Regions from separate parts of the Polaromonas sp. P2_G11 genome, predicted to be linked through region 2. Evidence: riboswitches for the same ligand, from Rfam matches in the RefSeq annotation. Region 2 holds a riboswitch; the other holds the start of a gene.
What was found. Region 2 has a riboswitch for glycine ahead of gcvT (glycine cleavage system aminomethyltransferase GcvT). Riboswitches for the same ligand answer to the same signal wherever they lie in the genome.
Positions count from the first base shown of each region.

Region 1: it holds a riboswitch for glycine, as region 2 does, so the genes downstream of both, AC1DWQ_RS06515 (D-amino acid dehydrogenase) here and gcvT (glycine cleavage system aminomethyltransferase GcvT) in region 2, are expected to answer to the same signal.

Region 1 covers NZ_JBFUFE010000001.1:1,335,054-1,342,962, forward strand. Annotated here, with positions in the region: gene AC1DWQ_RS06485 (hypothetical protein) at 161-346, opposite strand; gene AC1DWQ_RS06490 (hypothetical protein) at 366-1,496, opposite strand; gene AC1DWQ_RS06495 (CaiB/BaiF CoA transferase family protein) at 2,185-3,417, shown strand; gene AC1DWQ_RS06500 (alpha/beta fold hydrolase) at 3,448-4,182, shown strand; gene AC1DWQ_RS06505 (thioredoxin domain-containing protein) at 4,179-4,661, shown strand; gene AC1DWQ_RS06510 (GrpB family protein) at 4,859-5,395, shown strand; glycine riboswitch at 5,592-5,713, shown strand; gene AC1DWQ_RS06515 (D-amino acid dehydrogenase) at 5,824-7,137, shown strand; gene AC1DWQ_RS06520 (OmpW/AlkL family protein) at 7,203-7,802, opposite strand.
Region 2 covers NZ_JBFUFE010000001.1:81,539-89,447, forward strand. Annotated here, with positions in the region: gene AC1DWQ_RS00400 (TRAP transporter substrate-binding protein) at 1-35, shown strand, start outside; gene AC1DWQ_RS00405 (TRAP transporter small permease) at 147-641, shown strand; gene AC1DWQ_RS00410 (TRAP transporter large permease) at 781-2,058, shown strand; gene AC1DWQ_RS00415 (hypothetical protein) at 2,131-2,700, shown strand; glycine riboswitch at 2,728-2,843, shown strand; glycine riboswitch at 2,865-2,968, shown strand; gene gcvT (glycine cleavage system aminomethyltransferase GcvT) at 3,024-4,184, shown strand; gene gcvH (glycine cleavage system protein GcvH) at 4,239-4,604, shown strand; gene gcvP (aminomethyl-transferring glycine dehydrogenase) at 4,663-7,557, shown strand; gene AC1DWQ_RS00435 (sulfite exporter TauE/SafE family protein) at 7,808-7,909, shown strand, end outside.

The DNA of each region.
Region 1 (7,909 bases), 1.3 Mb from region 2:
GGATGTCGGTATGCGAGGCACCTACCCAGTACCGCGGACGCACGCCAAACAATCTCAGAGCATCTTTGCGCGACGTAGGTGTGCCGGACACTGACAAACACATTGCTGTTGCGTAGACCGCGCAGTAGTCGGACTGGATACTTTGACGAATAAACAAGCGCTATCCCATTCTTGCCACAGTGCCAAATCCGCGAAAAGGGCTCTGCGCCTTTTTCGCTGAAGCCTTCTTAATTGGCGCTTTCTTTGCGGCGGCTTTCTTGGCTGGTGCCTTCTTTGCCGCAGCTTTCTTGGCTGGTGCCTTTTTGGACGAGACCTTGAGAATCAATGATTTCTTCGCTGTGGACATGATCGTCTGTCTTTCAAAGTTAGCTTTTGGCTTTAAAGGCTTCGGGTGCTCCGTCGGCCTCGGCCAGGTTCATCGCTAGGCGAACAGAGTCTGCGCCGGCCAACGGCACTATCACGCCAAGCCAAAATGACTCGTCGGCCATCGTTGTGTAAGTGGCATACCCGTCCTTAATGGGGCACTCGTCAATCAACCCTGGGGTGAAAGTGTTGTGAAACAGCCAGAATACTTTCGTTGCGGTACTGCCGTCCGGCACTTTTACTCGTGTTTCGATCTGGCACTGTCTACCGCCCACATTACTCACCTTGACCAATACGCGATAGCCCTGTGCATCAGTAGGTCCGAAATCCTTCATGGGTTCGTCGTCTATCGCTTGCGCGGCAGAGTAACGACGAGTCACCTCCTTGATAGTTGCTTCGTCCACACCTTCGGCCATCAGCCTTGTTTCCGTTCTAGTCAGTGTGTCCGCGGGTACTTTGTAAAGGGGTTCCTTTCGGAATTTGACTTCGATATCGTTGATGCTGCTTTTGATGTCCTGCATCTGTGCCGACAGATCAGAATATGAACTGCGCAACTCAGCTGGCAAGAACCGCATGGCCCATAGGTAAACGAGCAGGAAGCCGAAAAATGCGAAAGAAATGGCAATGACGATGCCAGGCGTTCCATTGCCGGCACTAGTGCTTCCCGAAATCGCCTGCGTCAACCACACCCCAAGGACGTTGGAGCGCTCTTCGATGGCTCTCAAATTCACCAGGCTCAGACCCACAATCATCGTTGTCAGCCAATCGGCGATGCGTTCCAAACTCGTATTGGGGCGGATCCCCTGCTGCGGTTTCTCGCCATTGCCTTCTTTCACCTGCACGCCTGCACCGCCCCAGTTGGGCGATCCAAACAGCAACCCGAGCATCCCACCAGCCGAAAAGGCACCGACGCATGCAAGCACGGCCACAAATCCACCGGTAAGACTGTTCCAACCTCCGGTACTGCGCGACGCCAAACCATACATGAAGGCGCAAAGGAGACCGATAAGCGAAGAGAAGGCAATGACCACAATGGCCAACGCAACCTGAGAATTGTTGTTGTTTGGCGCAAGGATCCTCCACCCGAATCGTAAAACTCGGAGCCGACACGTCACACATCCTTTGTTAAACATGGCAGTTAGTCCTTTCGCTTTTTACGCAGCGCCGAGCCGAAACCGCGGAAAGGGGAATCCTTTCGTTCAGGAATTGGCTGCGGAGATGGATGAGGACGCGGATCAGGATTCGGATTTCGGCCGATTGCAGATATCGATGACATGGTCTCTCCTTTTTAGCGTCGCGAGTTCTTCTTTGCTGAGCCGAATCCGCGAAATGGCGTTTCGGTTGTCGGCCGGTTATTTGGTGTCGGCGGTGAATGCGGAGGCGGAGGCGGAGGCGGAGGCGGAGGCGGAGGCGGAGGCGAGGGGGATTGGGTCGCGTCAGTCATCGTGAACTCCTATGTAAACATCGTTGCAGTGGTGCTGTTGCCGCAATAATTAAACGTCGATTGCCACTGCCTGTCATCCTCTAGATAGATGTCTAAAACACCCATCGCGGGCAATGCATTCCGGGTTGGTCAGTCACGGCTGAGGTCATCCTCCAATCGGAGGAGCTGTCAGGCAAGTCTTTGCCATACAAGACATATCGATTGATTCAGGCTGCAGTACGACGCTGGCCGACAGCCCTCATCCCAACCTTCTCCCAGAGGGAGAAGGAGTAACAGCCAAAGTCCTGAACGGACACCGACCAGCCTGTTTTCCTCCCGCGCTCCCTGGGAAATGGCGGCGCGATGGCTAGCAGCCTTCATGAGGGCAAAATGCCCCCATGAACTCCCTATCCGGCATCCGCATCCTCGACCTCTCCCGCGTACTCGCAGGCCCCTGGTGTACCCAGACACTCGCCGACCTCGGCGCCGACGTCATCAAGATTGAACGGCCCGGCACGGGTGACGACACGCGGACCTGGGGGCCGCCGTTTTTGAAGGATGCGCAGGGAGCGGATACCGAAGCCGCTTATTACCTGGGCACGAATCGCAACAAGCGCTCCGTCACCTGCGACATTGCCCAACCCGCAGGCCAGGCACTGGTGCGTGAGCTGGCGGCGCATTGCGATGTGTTTGTCGAGAACTTCAAGGTGGGCGACATGGCGCGCTATGGGCTGGACTATGCGTCGCTGAAAGCGATCAACCCGCGCCTGGTTTACTGCTCTGTCACCGGGTTCGGCCAGACGGGGCCTTATGCCGACCGTGCCGGCTATGACTACGCGATCCAGGGCATGGGCGGTCTGATGAGTGTGACGGGTGAGCGTGACGACCTGGGCGGCGGGCCGCAGAAGGTGGGCGTGGCGGTGGCGGATTTGATGACGGGGATGTATGCGACGGTGGCGATTCTTGCTGCGTTGCGCCATGCCGAGAAAACCGGTGAGGGCCAGCAGGTGGACATGGCACTGCTGGACACGCAAGTGGCGATGTTGGCCAACCTGGGCGCCAACTACCTGGTCAGCGGCAAGGCGCCGGGCCGTGCGGGCAATGCGCACCAGAACATCGTGCCTTACCAGGTGTTTGAAGTGGCCCCGGCCGCGGATGGCAGCAAAGATCACTTGATCCTCGCGGTGGGCAATGACTCGCAGTATGCGAAGTTCTGCGCGGTGGCCAACATTCCGGAGCTGGCCACCAACCCGCTCTTTGCCAAGAACCGCGACCGCGTGTTGAACCGCGGCCAGCTGGTGCCGATCCTGGAAGCGGTGATGAAAACGCGCAGCAAGGCCGACTGGCTGGGCGCGCTGGAAGCGGCCAAGGTGCCGTGCGGTGCCATCAACAGCCTGGCTGAGGTGTTTGCCGACCCGCAGATCGAGGCGCGCAAAATGGTCACCGAGTGGCAGCACCCGGTGAAAGATGACTTGAAGCTGGTCTCCAGCCCGATGCGCCTGAGCGCGACGCCGGTGCGCACCGACCTGCCGCCGCCGCTGCTGGGCCAGCACACCGAAGAGGTGCTGCGCGGCGTGCTGAACTATTCAGACGCCAAGCTGTCTGAACTGAAGGGTGGCAAAACCATTTGATGCAGCAACCTTCCACAAAGAGGTGACTCGATGAAACACAATTTTGTTCTGGTGCACGGCGCGTGGCATGGCGGCTGGTGCTGGCGGCGCGTGGCGCAGGCACTGCAGCTGGACCACCACAAGGTGTTCACGCCGACACTGACCGGCCTGGGCGAGCGCGCCCATTTGCTCTCACCCACGATCAACCTGGACACGCACATCAACGACGTGATCAACCTGATCGAAGCGGAAGAGCTGCACGAGGTGACGCTCGCGGTGCATTCCTATGCCGGCATGATCGGCACGGCCGTCACTGACCGCATGCCCGACCGCATCAAGCACCTGGTGTATGTGGATGCGGTGGTGCCCAAGCCCGGCGAGAGCTGGAGCAGCACGCAGGCCAGCGCCACGCAGCAGCAGCGCATGGCGGCGGCGCAAGCTTCACCCAGCTTCAGCTTTCCGGCGCCCGACCCGGAGGTGTTCGGCCTGCACGATGCCGACCGTGAATGGGTCAAGCGCCGACAGACGCCGCACCCCGGCAATACCTACCAGGCACCGCTGGACTTTGACGTGAAGCGCGTGGCCGCTGTGCCGCGCACCTTTGTCAGCTGCACGCAGCCGGCACTGGCCACGATTGAGCCGAGCCGGCTGCGCGTGAAGGACGCCAAGTTCTGGGACGGTGCATGGCTGCCGAATTCGCGCGTGGTGGAGATCAAGACCGGCCATGACCCCATGATCAGCGAACCGGCTGCGCTGACGAAGATTTTGCTGGAAAGCGCTGAATGACCCTGGTGAGCCGCCGCCAGTTCACTGCCGTGCTGGCAGCCGGGCTGGCCGTGCCCCAGCTCGCGCTGGCCAAAGACACGGCCCTGCCTGTGCCGGCCTCTTTGCCGGCGGCCGCTGGAATCGCCTTCGCCAAAAATGAACCACTGGTGCTGTTGGTCAGCCTGCCCGGCTGCCCCTTCTGCGAACTGGTGCGGCGCAACTACCTGTTGCCGGGGCAACGCGATGGCAGCCTGCACGCCTGGCAGCTCAACATCAGCGACCGCGCGACACCGCTGACCGGCTTTGACGGCCAGGTGACGACGGCCGCCGCCCAGGTTGCGGCATGGAAGGCCGGCTTCACCCCCACGGTGCTGTTTCTGGGCCCGGCCGGGCAAGACCTGGCGGAACGGCTGGTCGGCCTGGCGTCTGTCGACTTTTATGGTGCCTATCTGGAAGAGCGGCTGGCACAGGCGCGCAAAGCTGTGCTGGCGCTCAGGTGAATGAAATGCAGACCGCCCCATTCGCAGCCGTGGGGATTTCTGGTTGCTATTGTTTTAATAGCTGCTCGCGCAATTACTGATTGGGCAAATGGCCTTTTTTATGCTTAAAACCGCCTTAAAAATGACCCCGCAAAGGATTCTGGCGTGTCGCACAGCGTTTTTTGCCCCTGCACAACAACCTGCCAGCCGTCACGCGCATGACTGACCAGGAATCGCTGCTTGCCGCTATCCACGAGGAAGTGGTCTTGCAGGCCTACAACCCGGCCTGGCCCCAGCAGTTTGTGGCTGAGCGGGACCGCCTGCTTGCGCTCTCCCCCCAGCTGCCGGCCCGCCTGATCGACATCCAGCACATCGGCAGCACGGCCGTGCCCGGCCTGGCGGCCAAACCGGTGATTGACATGCTGGCCGGTGTGGAATCAATCGCGGCGGCTGAAGCGCTTCTGGCGCCGCTGTGCGCCAACGGCTACACGACCTCCGCTGAATTCAATGCCTCGCTGTCTGACCGCAAATGGCTGATGCGCTGGGCAGAGGGGCGGCGCACGCATCACCTGCACCTGGTGGTGCACGGCGGCGAGGTGTGGGCGCAGCGCCTGCGTTTTCGCGACGCCCTGCGTTCGGACCCGGCGCTGGCGGCGCGCTATGCCGCGCTCAAGGCGGAACTGGCGGCCAGGCACCCGGGTGACCGCGAGGCCTATACCGATGCCAAAGCCGCGTTTGTGAACGCGGCCAGCTAAGGCTGAGCCGCCCTGCTTCCTACTATTAAGCCGCTGAATCAACCCGCTAGACCTGTACTGAACGCCCTATTCACGCTTGGCAAAACAGGCTTCGGTGGTAAATTCAAACCCGTTCAAGCAGGAGAGCGCTGCCCCACAAGGCAGCCACCGAAGGCGCAAACTTCCATAATCGCTCAGGTCCCGTACTGCCCGGAACACACAGCCGTCTGGAGAGACGCCGCACGCAAGGTGCAGCGCACCGAAGGAGCAAAGCCGAAGCTTGTCATCGACATCAAAGCAGCGGCTGAATCTCTCAGGTAACAAGGACAGTGGAAGCGGCCGCAAGCATGTGATGGCTTGGCGGTTGCCACGTTTCTTTTTGATTCAAGCACCCCAAGGCATTGCACTTGCGCAACTGCAATGTTCTGCTTGAATGAAAAGGAATCGTCATGAAAGTCATGGTTTTGGGAGCTGGTGTCACGGGTATCACCACGGCCTGGTATTTGGCGCAACGCGGCCATGAAGTAACGGTGGTGGAGCGCCGCAACGCGGCCGCGATGGAAACCAGTTTTGCCAACGGCGGGCAAATATCGGTGAGCCATGCGGAACCCTGGGCCAACCCGGGCGCGCCGCTCAAGGTCTTGCAATGGCTGGCGCGTGAAGATGCGCCTCTGCTCTTCAGGCTGCGCGCCGATGTGAACCAGTGGCTGTGGGGGCTGGAGTTTTTGCGCAACTGCACGCCCGCGCGTACGGCACAAAACATCAAGCAGATCGTGAACCTGGGCATGTACAGCCGCGGCGCGCTGCAAAAACTGCGCGCCGAGCTGGGCCTGCTGTACAACGCGCAGACCAAGGGCATCCTGCACTTCTATACCAGCCAGGCCGAGTACGACGCGGCGCAGGAGCCCGCACGCATCATGCGCGAGCACGGCTGCGAGCTCGACATGAAGACGGCCGACGAATGTGTGGCGATTGAGCCCGCACTGGCGCAATGCCGCGGCAGCATCGTGGGCGGCAGCATGACACCCAGCGATGAATCGGGTGACGCCCGCGCTTTTACCGCCGCGCTGGCTGCGCGTTGCGAGCAGGCCGGTGTGAAATTTTTGTACAACACCACGGTGCTGGGCCTGGACGCCGCGCAGGGGCAGCTCAATGGCGTGCAGGTGGCGATGGGCAGCGGCGAGGCCGGCGGCAAGGTCGAGATGCTGAAAGCCGATGCGTATGTGATGTGCCTGGGCGCCTTCAGCGCGCAGTGGGCCAAGGTGCTGGGGCAAAGCCTGCGCATCTACCCGGCCAAGGGTTACTCGGTCACGCTGCCAGTGATCAACGAAGCCGCTTCCTATCAGGTCAGCCTGACGGATGACGAATACAAGCTGGTGTTCTCGCGCTTTGGCAACCGCTTGCGCATTGCCGGCACGGCCGAGCTTAATGGCTACAACACCGAGCTGAACCTGGTGCGCTGCAACGCCATCGTGCGCCGTGTAAAACAACTCTTTCCCGACATGACGGACGGCGAAGGCGCGCAGTTCTGGACGGGCCTGCGGCCGGCCACACCGAGCAATGTGCCTTACATCGGCAAAAGCAAGGCCTCCAATGTCTTCCTCAACACGGGCCACGGCACGCTGGGCTGGACGCATGCCTGCGGCTCGGGCGCGGCGATTGCGGACATCGTGAGCGGGCGCGTGCCGGAAGTCGACTTTGCATTTACGGGGATGGCGGCGCCGGGGCGTGTGATGGCGTTGCCGGGGATGGCAAAGGCCTGAACCCGCGCCGCCGCAAGCGCCCGCGAGAAGAGACGCGCAAGTTTGGGCGTCTCACCCTTTTCTGCTCAAAACCGCCAGCCAAGCCCCACACCCAACAACATCGGGTCGGCCTTGAACGTGCCGATGTTGGCGCCGCCCGCGGACACGTCGGTGCGGATGTAGACCTTCTTCAGGTCGAAGTTCAGGGACAGCTGCTTGCCGAGGGGAATGTCCACGCCGACCTGCAGCGCCGGGCCCCAGCTGCTGCGTTTGATGTCCACGCCAGCCGGCAGGCTGACCGCACTGAAGCGGGTGTAGTTGACGCCCGCGCCGACATAGGGCTTGAAGGCGCCCGCACCCAGCGAGTCGAAGTGGTATTGCGCCATCAGCGTGGGCGGCAGGTGCTTGAAGCTGCCGATGGCGGTGCCGCGGGACGACAGCGTGTGCTTTTGCGGAACCGTCAGCACCAGCTCGACTGCGAAGTTGGGGTTGAGGAAATAGCTGATGTCGAACTCCGGCATCCACTTGTTGTTGATGGCCAGCCCGAGGCCGGTGCTGTCACCGTTGGCGCTGTCCAGGTGGACGGCGCGCGCTCGGACCAGCCAGGGGCCTTCAGCGGTTTGGGCAAAAGCGGCACCCGACAAAAGGGTGCAGAGGGCAGCGGCGGCAATGATTTGCTTTTTCATGGGTAAGTAACAGAAGAGACGGGAACATTCCCGTCATTGATTGGAGCCGTACGGCCCGTTGGGCGGCTTGATCTGGCGCAAATGCGGCCCAGCCGTCAACGCAATCA
Region 2 (7,909 bases):
AAGCCAACATCGACGCGATCAGGAACTACAAGTAAACCGTACCGCAACTATTTTGCTACTTTTTTTGTAGCTGCTTACGCCCGCCGCCATTGGTCTGCGGGCGTTTTCATTGCAATTCTCAATTCTCCTCATGTATCGGCGCATCCATGAAACAAGCTTTTCTCCAACTTGAACGGTGGACCACCGGCTTCTCCATGCTGGTGGCCTGCGTGATGCTGGTCATCGCATCGGGGCTCGGTGTGTTCCAGATCCTGACGCGTTTTGTCTTCGAGCAGCCTGCAGAGTGGAGTGAAATTCTGATCCGCCTCAGCCTGATCTGGATGGTCTTTATGGGAATTCCCATGGCTTTCCGCCAGGGCGCCATGGTCAGCGTGGATGTGCTCTACCGCTGGAGCCCACCCCGCATCCAGCGGGTGCTGGACTGGCTGGTCTGCATCGCCGCTCTGGCCCTCGTCGCAGTCATCGTCTGGTGGGGCTGGGACTATTCCCTTCGCGGGCGTGTGCAGTCCATGGCCGGCCTTGAATCCATTTCCATGTTCTGGGGTTATGTGGCCATGCCGATCGGCGGCATGTTCTGCGTGATCGGCATCATCGGCAACCTGATTGACACGCAGCGCAATGAACTGGAGACAGCACAATGAAAACCCAAGATGGATTTCACCCCGTTCAAGCAGGGGCCGCGGAACCGGCTTTGCCGGGCCGCAGGCCGGCGGACCCTTTCCCCGTGCAAGGGGCAGGGAACGGCCGCAGGCTCAAAGTGAGTGACCGTGGGGGCCAAGAATGACCGCGGTAATGATCTCGACCATGGTGCTGTGCTTTGCACTCACCGTTTCCGTGGCCGTTTCCATCGGCCTGGCGTCCATCTTCGGTATCCAGGCGTCCAACGCCAACATGCTGATTTCAGTCAAGGAGATGTTCTCCTCGATCAACAAGTTTCCGCTGGCCGCCATTCCCTTCTTCATCCTGGCCGGCAACCTGATGGAAACCGGCGGCATCTCGCGCCGGCTGGTCGAATTCGCCAAAAGCATTGTGGGAGGCGTGCAAGGCGGTCTGCCCATGACCTGCGTGCTGACTTGCATGATTTTTGCGGCAGTGTCCGGCTCCTCTGTGGCCACCACTTTCGCCATAGGCGCCATCCTGATACCGGCACTCATCAAGCACGGCTACCCTACCGCTTACGCTGCGGCCCTGCAGGCCACCAGCGCAGAACTGGGCGTGATTATTCCGCCGTCCATCCCCATGATTCTTTATGGCGTGAGCGCCGAGGTCTCGATCGGCGAACTCTTCATTGCCGGCTTCGGCCCGGGGCTTTTAATCGGCGGCGCATTGATGCTGTTCGTGCACCTGTACTGCCGCTGGAAGGGCTGGGGCAAACAGGACGGTGACGGCCGCCTGAGCTTTGGTAAGGCGACCTGGCAGGCGGGCTGGGCATTGCTGATGCCGGTGATTATTCTGGGCGGGATTTATGGCGGAATTTTCACGCCGACCGAAGCCTCTGCCGTGGCGGTGTTTTATGCGCTGGTCGTGGGCATCGTGATCTACCGCGAGATCAAGCTGGCCGACCTGTACGTCATCCTGCGCAAATCGGTGCTCTCCAGTGCCGTGATCATGTTCATCATCGCCAATGCCGGGTTGTTCGCCTTCCTGATCACCCGGGCCGGCGTGCCGGACGCCATAGGCCACTGGCTGGAAGCCGTGCTGCAGTCGCCCGCCCTCTTCCTGTTGGGCGTCAACGCGGCGCTATTCATCATCGGCATGTTCATTGAAACCAGCGCAGCCATCATCGTGCTGGCGCCCATCCTGGCGCCAGTGGCAGTGCATTTCGGCATTGACCCGGTGCACTTCGGGCTGGTGATGGTGGTCAACCTTGCGCTGGGCATGATCACGCCGCCATTCGGCGTGAACCTGTTTGCAGCCTGCACCGTCGCCAGGATATCGCTGGACCGCATCGTGACCCACCTGCTCCCGTTTGTATTGGTGATACTGGCTTGCCTGATGGTGATCACTTACGTCCCGCAGCTGTCGCTGGCTCTGCGGGATCTCGTCTACGCAAAATAGCTTTTCGGACAGGATTCACGAGGCTGTCATTTTCAGCAGCCATGCTCGGGGTTTCATTTCAGGATGAAATCCATGCAGCTTCACAAAACCGACCGTGCCCGTGCCGAGCTCAAGCCCGGCGTGAGAACGCTAGGCCAGCGCGAGCGCACCCTGCTGCTGATGGCCGACGGCAGCAAGTCGGCCCAGGACTTCCGCCCGCTGTTTGAGGGCGACGGCGAAGCCATTGCCCTGCGCCTTTTGCGCGACGGCTTTCTGGAAGCCCATCCCGGCAAGACGTCCGCGCCGGCAAAAAACCCTGCGCCTGCACCCGCCCAAACACTCACGCCGGCGCAGTTACAGAACTTTCCCAGCCCCGAAACCACCCAGGCCATTCAGGTCTCTGCCGATCAATTTGAAGGCAAGCGCTCGCTTGCCACAACCCGGATGTTCCTGTTCGACATCTGCGAACGCATGTTCGCCCGGCGCAACCCGGAGATGGCCGAGCGCTTTCGCGAAGCGCTGCGCAATGCCAAAGACCGCGAGACCATGCTCAGCGCCTCGCGCGAAATGATCGAGGAAATCGAAAAAATCGCGGGCCACGAGCGCGCCGACTCCATCAGCGAGCGCATCGCCATGCTGCTGCCGCAGCACCAGGCCGCCTGATCGAGCCGACAGCGGCTTCCGTTACACTCAGCGGTGTCAGGAGAGAGTTTTCCTCGCGAAAACCGCCGAAGGCGCACGAGCACCCGGGGGGCACCCCCCTTGAGTAGCACTGAACGCTCAGGCAAAAGGACTGGCAACCGCCCTGCGGCGCACCACGCGGCAAGGCGTTCCCTACTGGAGAGAGGCCGCCTTTCACGGGCAGCCCACCGAAGGAGCAAGCCTGCATCGCCGGGTGAATCTCTCAGGTAAAGTGGACAGCAGGGGCAGCCCATGGATTGAGAACAAGTTCTTGCCATGACCGTGTTTGCCCCCTGGAGAATGCCTTGTCCGATTCGTCCACCTCTTCCGCCGCCCCCGAAACCTTGTTGAAAACGCCCCTGCATGACCTGCATGTGGAGCTTGGCGCGCGCATGGTGCCTTTCGCGGGCTATTCGATGCCAGTGCAGTACCCCGCGGGCCTGATGGCGGAACACCACCACACACGCCAGGCTGCCGGCCTTTTTGACGTGTCCCACATGGGCCAGCTACGCCTGGTGGGTGCTGATGCCGCAGTCGCGCTGGAATCCCTGATACCCGTTGATGTGATCGACCTGCCCGCCGGCAAGCAGCGCTACGGCCTGCTGTTGAACGACGACGGCGGCATCATCGACGACCTGATGTTCTTCAACCGTGACTATGCGAACGGCGGCGACCTGTTTGTCATCGTCAACGGTGCGTGCAAGGCGGGCGACATCGCGCACATCCAGGCCAAAATCGGTTCGCGCTGCGAAGTCATCCCCATGCCCGAGATGGCTCTGATGGCACTGCAGGGCCCGCAGGCCGTCACGGCCTTGCAGCGACTGGCGCCAGGCGTCGAAAAGCTGGTGTTCATGACCGGCGGGCGCTTCACCGTGGCCGGCTGCGACTGCTTCATCACCCGCAGCGGCTACACCGGTGAAGATGGCTTTGAAGTCTCGGTGCCTGCTTCGCAAGCTGACGCACTCGCACGCGCGCTGCTCGCGCAACCTGAAGTCAAACCCATCGGCCTGGGCGCGCGCAATTCGCTGCGGCTGGAAGCGGGCCTGTGCCTCTATGGCAACGACATTGACACCACCACCACGCCGGTGGAGGCCAACCTCAACTGGGCCATGCAAAAGATCCGCCGCACGGGTGGCGCACGTGCCGGCGGCTTTCCGGGTGCGGACAAAATCCTGGCCCAACTGGCAGACCCCGCCCTACTCACCCGCAAGCGTATCGGCCTGGTGGCGCTGGAGCGCGTTCCTGTACGCGACCACACCGAACTGCAAAGCACCGACGGCATGGCTATCGGCGAAGTCACCAGCGGTTTGTTGGGCCCCACCATCAACCAGCCCGTCGCCATGGGTTACATCAAACCTGAGTTCGCTGCGCTAGGCACACGCGTGAACGCCATCGTGCGCGGCAAGCCGGTGCCCATGGAAGTGGTCGCCATGCCTTTCGTTCCCGCCCGCTACTACCGCGGTTAAGCACCAGATCAAGCTCCCCGTTTTATTCACCCCACTCAACCCCTGGAGAACCTCATGACCGTCAAATACACCGAAGACCACGAATGGGTCAAGATTGAAGGCAACGTCGCCACCGTCGGCATCACCGTGCATGCGCAGGATGCGCTGGGCGATGTGGTGTTTGTGGACCTGCCGGCTGTCGGCACCACCTTCGCCCAGAAAGAAACCGCCGGTGTTGTCGAATCCGTCAAGGCCGCGGCCGACGTGTATATGCCCTTGAGTGGCGAAGTCACCGAAATCAACGAAGCCCTAAGAGACGACCCGTCTCTCGCTAACAGCGACCCGATGGGCGCCGGCTGGTTTTTCAAAGTCAAGCTGTCCGACCCAACGCAGCTTGACGCGCTGATGGACGAAACCCGCTACACCGCTTTCGCTGCCTGATTTTCTGACCGATTCTTTTTTCTGACTCCTGGCTGCCAAGCCTGACACGGGACCCGACATGTTGATGCAAACCGCCAAGCCCCTGGGCGACCTTGAAAACCCCGCCGAATTCATCGCCCGCCACATCGGCATCGATGACGCCGACGAAGTACACATGCTCAGCATCGTGGGCTCGGCTTCGCGCCGCGCGCTGGTGGAAGGCATCGTTCCGCGCTCGATTGCGCGCAGCACGGCCATGGCGATCCCCGCGCCTGTCACAGAGGCTGCCGCGCTCAAGCAGCTCAAGGCCATCGCGGCCAAGAACCAGGTGTTCAAGAATTTCATCGGCCAGGGCTACTACGGCACCTACACGCCAGGCGTGATCCTGCGCAACATCCTCGAGAACCCCGCCTGGTACACGGCTTACACGCCTTACCAGGCCGAGATCTCGCAGGGCCGCATGGAAGCGCTGATCAACTTCCAGACCATGGTCTGCGACCTGACCGGCATGCCGATCGCCAACGCCTCCATGCTCGACGAAGCCACCGCCGCCGCCGAAGCCATGACGCTGGCCAAGCGCAGTGTAAAAAGCAAAAGCAATGTCTTCATCGTGGCGGGCGACTGCCATCCGCAGACGATTGAAGTGATTCAAACCCGCGCCAAACCGCTGGGCATCGAAATCAAGGTCAGCACGGCCGCCGTCACGGTGCCGCAGCTGATGGCCGAAGGCAATTACTTCGGCGTGCTGGCGCAATACCCCGCCACCACAGGCAGCATCCATGACCTGCGCCCGCTGGCCGGCCAGGCGCATGTCGACGGCGCGGCCCTGTGCGTCGCTGCCGATCTGCTGGCGCTCACGCTGCTGGCCCCGCCCGGTGAATGGGATGCCGACATTGTGCTCGGCAACACCCAGCGCTTCGGCATGCCCATGGGCAACGGCGGGCCGCACGCGGCTTACCTCGCCTGCCGCGATGAATTCAAGCGCTCGCTGCCCGGCCGCCTGGTCGGCGTCACAGTCGACAGCCACGGCAACCCGACCTACCGCCTCGCACTGCAAACACGCGAGCAGCACATCCGCCGCGAGAAAGCCACCTCCAACATCTGCACTGCGCAGGTGCTGCCGGCGGTGATCGCCAGCATGTACGCGGTCTACCACGGCCCGCAAGGCCTCAAGCGCATCGCCGAGCGCGTGGCCGCCTACACGGCCATCTTTGTGCGCGGCCTGCAAGAACTGGGCTATGACATCACCAACACGGGCGCCTTTGACTCCGTGACGGTGAAAACCGGTGACGCTACCAATTTGATAGCTGACCGCGCACGTTCTGCGGGGGCTAACCTGCGTTTTCGCTTGAATAACCACCTGGGCGTGTCGCTGGACGAAACCACCAGCCGCAAGGACATCGAACTGCTGTGGTCCTTCTTTGCCAGGCCCGGCCAGACCATACCCGTGGTCAGCGCGTTTGAAAAAGGCATCGAGTCGCTGATCCCTTCCGACCTGCGCCGCACCAGCGCCTTCCTGTCGCACCCGGTGTTCAACACACACCATTCCGAAACCGGCATGCTGCGCTACATCCGCATGCTCAGCGACAAGGATCTCGCACTGGATCGCAGCATGATCCCGCTGGGCAGCTGCACCATGAAGCTCAACGCCACCAGCGAGATGATTCCCGTCACCTGGCCGGAGTTCGCCAACATCCACCCGTTCGCACCTGCCGAACAACTGCAGGGCTATGCCGAACTTGACAAGCAGTTGCGCGACTGGCTGTGCCAGGCCACCGGCTATGCGGGCATCAGCCTGCAGCCCAACGCCGGCTCGCAAGGCGAATATGCCGGCCTGCTGGTCATCAAGGCCTTTCATGAAGCCAAGGGCCAGGGCCACCGCAACATCTGCCTGATTCCTTCTTCCGCCCACGGCACCAACCCGGCCAGTGCACAGATGGTGGGCATGACCGTCGTCGTGACCGCCTGCGACGCGCAGGGCAATGTCGACATGGCCGACCTCAAGGTCAAGTGTGAACAGCACAGCGCCAACCTCGCCTGCGTGATGATTACCTACCCCAGCACGCATGGCGTGTTCGAAACCCAGGTGAAAGAGCTCTGCGCCATGGTGCACAGCCATGGCGGACGCGTTTACGTGGACGGCGCCAACATGAACGCACTGGTGGGCGTGGCCGCGCCAGGCGAGTTCGGCGGCGACGTGAGCCACCTGAACCTGCACAAAACCTTCTGCATCCCGCACGGCGGCGGCGGCCCAGGCGTTGGCCCGGTGTGCGTGGTGGCTGACCTGGTGCCTTACCTGCCCGGCCATGCCACTGCGGGGATTCCCGTCAACGGCGTCGGCGCTGTCTCGGCTGCACCGCTGGGCAATGCCGCGGTGCTGCCCATCAGCTGGATGTATTGCCGCATGATGGGCCCGGAAGGTCTGACGCAAGCGACCGAAGTCGCCATCCTGAGTGCCAACTACATCAGCTCGCGCCTCAAGGACCACTACCCCACGCTGTACGCCAGCGAAAACGGCCATGTCGCGCATGAATGCATCCTGGATCTGCGCCCGCTGAAAGAGACCAGCGGTGTTACCGCCGAAGACGTAGCCAAACGCCTGATGGACTACGGCTTTCACGCGCCCACATTGAGCTTCCCTGTGCCCGGCACCCTGATGGTCGAGCCGACCGAAAGCGAAACCCTGGCCGAGCTGGACCGTTTCATTAACGCCATGATCGCCATCCGCGAAGAAATCCGCAAAATCGAAGCCGGGCAATGGCCGCAAGACAACAACCCGCTCAAGCATGCGCCGCACACCGCAGCCAGCCTGATGGGCGCCGACTGGGACCGCCCCTACTCCCGCGAAATCGGCGCCTTCCCGTTGGCCTCGCTCAAGCAGGTCAAATACTGGCCGCCGGTGGGCCGCGTCGACAACGTCTACGGCGACCGCAACCTGTTTTGCAGTTGCGTGCCCGTGACTGACTACGCCTAGGACCTGTCAACACTGTGTTTGCAAGATGCGTTGCGAGTCAAAAAGGCCTTGAGCAAGGCGCAAAACGCAGGCGGGGTGAACCCCGTCAAGGCTTTGCAACGCCGCGCAAGGCCTTTTTGATCGCAACCCGGAGGGAATGGGGTGAAAACGGCGCCACTCGGCGTTGCGCTCCTAGCCCAGACGCCCGGTCTGGGCGTCGTCGCGCGCCTTGATCGGCGCCGTTTTCACCCCATTCGCATTTGCAAACACAATGTTGGCAGGTCCTGACGCCCCAATCGTTTTAATCGTCGCGGGCGCGGCGGCGGCGGGTTTTGTCCAGGGCCTGTCGGGCTTTGGCTTCAGCCTTGTCGCC